2 regions of the Rhizobium sp. K33 genome follow, and region 1 is predicted to be linked to the other one. Evidence: predicted binding sites of a transcription regulator. Region 1 holds the regulator's gene; the other holds the start of a gene.
The links. Region 1 encodes HrcA, which represses chaperone genes, less so after heat shock. Its sites were predicted from a motif close to GTTAGCACTCNCNNNNNGNGAGTGCTAAC; they were not measured.

Region 1 (3,207 bases):
TGCAGCGTCAGATGAGCTCAACAAAAAAGCGCCCATCGGGCGCTTTTTTTCATGTGGCCTCTAACTTAAACCCTCAAGCCTTGGCGGCGTCCTCGGCAACGGCGTCCGCCTTCGGACCACCCTTGGCGACACCGACCATGGCCGGGCGCAGGACGCGTTCGCCGATCGCATAGCCAGCCTGGACAACCTGAACCACCGTGTTGTTGGGAACATTCGGGTTCGGGACCTCGAACATTGCCTGATGGAAATTCGGGTCGAACTTCTGGCCCTCGGCGTCGATCTTACGCACACCATGGCGTTCCAGCGTGGCAAGCATGCCGCGCTCGGTCATTTCCACACCTTCGATCAGTGCCGTCAGCGTTGCGTCGGCCGCAGCGCGCGCCTCTTCCGGCAGCGTCTCGATGGCGCGACGAAGATTGTCCGAAACGGAGAGCATGTCGCGGGCAAAGCTCGTGACGGCATAGGACTTCGCGTCCTTGATCTCGCGGTCGGTGCGGCGACGCAGATTGTCCATCTCAGCGGCGAGGCGCAGGAAGCGGTCGCGCAAGTCGGCGTTCTCGGCCTGGAGGGCTTCCACAGGGTCCAGCTGAGCCTCCGTCGCGCCCTCGTCTGCGCCCGCAGCCTGCTGTTCAGCCGCTTCGGTTGCGTGCGCCTCGTGGGCCGCCGCGTCAGGTCCGTTCTTGTTGGTTTCTTCGGTCATGACGTTCTCCGAATGGTTTTGGTGTCCGAACTCTCGGTGTCGAATTCGTGCCCGATATCAGGGTTTGGGGTGAAAAAATCAAGGGTTGGCGGGAAATCCGCCTAACGCCCGCTGCGCGACAGCCGGGCCATCAGCTGCGCGGTGTAGTCGACCATCGGCACGATCCGCGAGTAATTCAGGCGCGTCGGCCCGATGACGCCGACGGCACCGACGATGCGGTCTTCGCCGTCGCGGTAGGGTGCCACGATCAACGAGGAACCCGACAGCGAAAAGAGCTTGTTCTCGGAGCCGATGAAGATGCGCACGCCCGGGCCGCTTTCGGCAAGGTCGAGGATCTCGATCAGGCTTTCCTTGCGCTCGAGGTCATCGAAGAGCAGCCTCAGCCGATCGATATCCTCCGAGCCAGCAAGACCTTCGAGCAGGTTGGCACGGCCACGCACGATCAGGCGGGCCGGCTGCTTTTCTGCGACTTCGCCCGACCAGACGGCAAGGCCGCGCTCGACCAAATCCTGCGAGAGCGTGTCGAGTTCACTTGCGACCTGGGTCTTCAGCTTCTCGATCTGCCCGCGCAATTCGCGCAGCGTCTGGCCGGCAAGATTGGCGTTCAGAAAGTTCGCCGCTTCCGTCAGCTGCGAAGCGGTTACGCCGGCCGGTAGCTCGATGATGCGGTTTTCGACCTGATTGTGCTCGCCGACAAGGACGGCAAGGGCCTTGGTCGGCTCGAGCCGGATGAATTCGACATGCTTCAGGACGGGATCGTTCTTGGACGATATGACGAGGCCTGCGCCGCGCGACAGCCCGGAGAGCATGCGGCTTGCTTCAGTCAGCATCGCCTCCATCGGCTGATCGGCGCTGGTCGGGCGGATCTGCCGCTCGATCTCGTCGCGCTCCCCTTCCGAGAGGTCGCCCACCTGCATGAAGGCGTCGACAAAGAAGCGCAGACCCGCCTGAGTGGGCAGTCGACCGGCGCTGACATGGGGCGCATAGATGAGGCCGAGATCTTCCAGATCGCTCATGACATTGCGCACCGACGCCGGGGATAGCGACATCGGCAGCAGGCGCGACAGGTTGCGCGAGCCCAGCGGATCACCGGAATCGAGATAGGTTTCGACGATGCGGCGAAACACTTCCCGTGAGCGTTCGTCCAGCGACGCGGAAACGTCTGCGACAGTCGTCTTCAGTGATGCCATTGGCGCAGCGGACAGGATCTCAGAGGTTTCATGGCGCAAATATAATCACTGCGTGTTCGATGACCAAGGGGTATTTGAGGCTTCGGCACGCCTCCTGCGGCGTTGCGGCATGGTTTTTCTTTGCAAATGGGTGGCTCCCTCCTTAGAAGGCAACGAACAACTCAGGAGATTGCAATGCGGCCATCCGGCAGAAAAACCGACCAAATGCGCAAGGTCTCGTTCGAGCGCAATTTCTCCAAGCATGCGGAAGGCTCCTGCCTGGTGAAGTTCGGCGACACGCATGTGCTGTGCACCGCAAGCCTTGAGGACAAGACGCCGCCGTGGCTGCGCAATTCCGGCAAGGGCTGGGTGACGGCCGAATACGGCATGCTGCCGCGCGCGACCGGCGAGCGCATGCGCCGCGAAGCCTCCTCCGGCAAGCAGAGCGGCCGCACTCAGGAAATCCAGCGGCTCATCGGCCGGTCGCTGCGCGCCATCGTCGACCTCGAAGCGCTCGGCGAGCGGCAGATCTCGATCGACTGCGACGTCATCCAGGCGGATGGCGGCACGCGCACGGCGGCAATCACCGGCTCTTGGATCGCCCTGCACGACTGCCTGAAGTGGATGGAAGCGCGCAGCATGGTGAAGGTCGAGAAGGTTCTGAAGGACCATATCGCCGCGATCTCCTGCGGGATCTTTGCAAGCCAGCCGGTGATCGACCTGGATTACCTGGAAGACTCGGCCGCCGAGACCGATGCCAACTTCGTCATGACCGGCTCCGGCGGCATCGTCGAAATCCAGGGCACCGCGGAAGGCAAGCCCTTCAGCCAGGACGAGTTCCTGACGCTGCTTGGCCTTGCCCGCAACGGTATCGATGAACTGGTGGCCCTGCAGAAGCAGGCAATCGGCTGAGACTGAGGGCCGGGTCGATGGCACAGGAGATCGAAGGTGTTCTGGAGGCCGCGCTCTATGCGTCCGATCTGGATGCCGCCGAGCACTTCTACGGCACCGTCCTCGGTCTCAAGCGCATCGCCCGCCACGATGACCGGCACATCTTCTTCCGCTGCGGTCAGACCGTGGTGCTGATCTTCAACGCCGAGGAGACGGTGAAGGCTGCGTCTCCCGGTGCGCTGCCCGTGCCGCCACATGGCACCACAGGTGCGGGACACCTCTGCTTTCGCGTTTCGGGAGACAGACTGGACGAGATGGCCGCGAAGCTGACAGCCGCCGGAGTGGCGATCGAGGCCGATTTCCGCTGGCCGACCGGCGCCCGTTCCATCTACTTCCGCGACCCGGCCGGCAACAGCCTGGAATGCGCCGAACCCAAACTCTGGAATC
Region 2 (3,207 bases), 1.5 Mb from region 1:
ATCTGCGAATAGGCCTCGCGCATCGCCTGAAAACCCGTCTGATCGAGCAGCACGGGCACCTGGGCTGCGATGAACTCGTAACCCGTCGAGCCCTGCACCGGCCAGTCCTCGGGGAGGTGTTCTCCGGGCGCCAGGATTTTCTCGACATAGATGGGAATGTCTTCACCGACAGCGCTTCGCAGCCGCTGCAGGTAGCGACCGGGATCGGCAAGGCCGTCGACGTGATCGATCCGGAGTCCATCCACCTGGCCGGCACGCACCATCTCGAGGATTGTGCGATGCGCGTCCTCGAACACATCGTCTGCTTCAACGCGCAGACCGACAAGGCCGGCAATCTCGAAGAAGCGACGGTAGCTCAGCCCCTTGGCGGCCTCCGTCCAGAACATCAGGCGCCATGGCTGCAGGTCGTGGAGACGGACCAGAAACGCCCGGTCCGCCGCTTTGGCCTTGAGCTCTTCAAGCAGACCATCGCTCTGGCCTTCCTCACACAGAGCCGAAACGGCGCGGTGAAATTCTGCGTCCTCCGCCGGATCGGCCTGGTGCCCGAGTTCGGCGAGGCGCGCGGCCAATGGATGCGAGCAGCCGTCCAAAGCTGCGGCATAGGTGGACGGCGTCAGGGGATAGAGGCTGTCGAAATAGGCGAAGGCCAGAGACCCGTGCTCGCGGTCCAGGGTGAGTGAAATCTCACCATCCGCCACCGCCTGCTCGAATGGCTTTCCGAGAAACGGCAGGGTGAGGCGTTGGCTCCAGTCGATGTCGAAATAGTGGCCATAGCGGCTGGCCTCACCCCATTCGATGACGCTGCGCCACCAGGGGTTCTCAAGGCTCGCTGCCATGTGGTTGGGCACGATGTCGAGGATGAGCCCCAGACCTTCCGCTTTCACGACCTCTGAAAGCCGCTCTAGCCCTTCGCGACCGCCGAGCACCGGGTCGATGAGGTTTGCATCGGTCACGTCGTAACCGTGGGTCGAGCCTTCGGTTGCAGCAAAGACCGGAGACGCATAGAGATGGGTGATGCCGAGGCGCTTCAGATAGGGGACGAGACCGATGGCGCGGTCGAAATCCATGCCGTTGCGAAACTGCAAACGGTAGGTCGAAACGGGAAAGGGCATTCTGGCATCCTTGGGAGGGTGGCGGTGGCGACCAGATCCAACGTCTGCCGGCGCGCCTTGTTCCGCCGCCCCCGAGGATGCGAGGGACTCAATGGAGGTTGAATTCCCCGTCGAGTTTCCGCCATTCGTTGGGACCGATCAGCCGCTTGTGACTGAAGCGCACTGAATGCAGATCGCCATCGAGATTGGCCCGCCAGAAATCGAGAAACTTCGTCATCTGTGGAAAATCAGGCGCCAGATCGTAATCCTGCCAGAGGAAGGTCTGCAGCACGGAGCGAAAGTCGGGCAGCCGATAGAGGATGTGTGCGGTGGTGAGGCCATATCCCTCCATCTGGAGGGTGAAGTCTTTGCTGGATGTCATGCGTTTCCCTCTTGGTCATTGACGATAAAAAGTTTGACAAAACCACGTGAAATGGCAAGAGGGTCGCAAAAATTGTGATTATAAATCATGCTGTTAGCAGCAACGCGACGAGAGTGCTGATTTTTTTCGTCACTCGCTCTTGAAACAAAAAATCGGAAAAACCAGATCATCGCGCGCCGGATGCCTCTCAAGGGTCCGGCGACCCGTCCGGACCCTATCCGGTCCGGCCTTTGGGGACGTTCCATTTTGTTTGTCCAGGAGGAAAACATGAAGTTCCGTCCGCTGCACGACCGCATCGTCGTCCGCCGCGTTTCGTCCGAGGAGAAGACCAAGGGCGGCATCATCATTCCCGACACTGCCAAGGAAAAGCCGCAGGAAGGCGAAGTCCTCGCCGTCGGCTCCGGCGCTCGCAACGAGCAGGGCCAGATCGTCGCGCTCGACGTCAAGGTCGGCGACCGCGTGCTCTTCGGCAAATGGTCCGGCACCGAGATCAAGATCGACGGCGAAGAGCTGCTGATCATGAAGGAAGCCGACGTCATGGGCATCATCGAAGCCCAGGCCGCCGAGAAGAAAGCCGCTTGAGACCATCAGTCATCATTTGCCTTTGAGGAGTGAACAATGGCTGCAAAAGAAGTGAAATTCCACACCGATGCCCGCGAGAAGATGCTGCGTGGCGTCGACATCCTCGCCAATGCCGTGAAGGTGACCCTTGGTCCCAAGGGCCGCAACGTCGTCATCGACAAGTCCTTCGGCGCGCCCCGCATCACCAAGGATGGCGTCTCGGTCGCCAAGGAAATCGAGCTTGAGGACAAGTTCGAGAACATGGGCGCGCAGATGCTACGCGAAGTGGCATCCAAGACCAATGATCTCGCCGGCGACGGCACCACCACCGCAACCGTGCTCGCCCAGGCCATCGTCAAGGAAGGCGCCAAGGCCGTCGCCTCCGGCCTCAACCCCATGGACCTCAAGCGCGGCGTCGACCTCGCGGTCGAAGCCGTGGTCGCCGAGCTGAAGGCGAATGCCCGCAAGATCTCCAACAATGCCGAGATCGCTCAGGTCGGCACCATCTCCGCCAATGGCGACACCGAGATCGGCCGCTACCTGGCAGAAGCCATGGAAAAGGTCGGCAATGACGGCGTGATCACCGTCGAGGAAGCAAAGACCGCCGAGACCGAACTTGAAGTGGTCGAGGGCATGCAATTCGACCGCGGCTACCTCTCGCCCTACTTCGTCACCAATCAGGAGAAGATGCGCGTCGAACTCGACGATCCCTATATCCTGATCCACGAGAAGAAGCTGTCGAACCTGCAGGCTCTGCTTCCCGTTCTCGAAGCCGTCGTCCAGTCCGGCAAGCCGCTCGTCATCATCGCCGAAGACGTCGAAGGCGAAGCGCTCGCGACCCTCGTCGTCAACAAGCTGCGCGGTGGCCTGAAGGTTGCAGCCGTCAAGGCTCCGGGCTTCGGCGACCGCCGCAAGGCCATGCTCGAAGACATCGCCATCCTCACCGGCGGTACCGTCATATCCGAAGACCTCGGCATCAAGCTTGAGAACGTCACCCTCAATATGCTGGGCCGTTCGAAGAAGGTGTCGATCGAGAAGGAAAACACCACCATCATCAACGGCGCGGGCTCCAAGGCCGAGATCGACGGCCGCGTGGCCCAGATCAAGGCGCAGATCGAGGAAACCTCCTCCGATTACGACCGTGAGAAGCTGCAGGAGCGTCTGGCCAAGCTC

Region 2: groES (co-chaperone GroES) is a predicted target of HrcA. The motif match lies at 1,566-1,594, and genes of this name have one in related genera.

What each region holds. Positions count from the first base shown of each region.
Region 1 is NZ_CP096478.1:4,405,327-4,408,533, reverse strand. It holds gene grpE (nucleotide exchange factor GrpE) at 74-700, opposite strand; gene hrcA (heat-inducible transcriptional repressor HrcA) at 802-1,890, opposite strand; gene rph (ribonuclease PH) at 2,065-2,781, shown strand; gene M1E12_RS21250 (VOC family protein) at 2,799-3,207, shown strand, end outside.
Region 2 is NZ_CP096478.1:2,929,168-2,932,374, forward strand. It holds gene treY (malto-oligosyltrehalose synthase) at 1-1,112, opposite strand, end outside; gene M1E12_RS14350 (usg protein) at 1,201-1,473, opposite strand; gene groES (co-chaperone GroES) at 1,741-2,055, shown strand; gene groL (chaperonin GroEL) at 2,092-3,207, shown strand, end outside.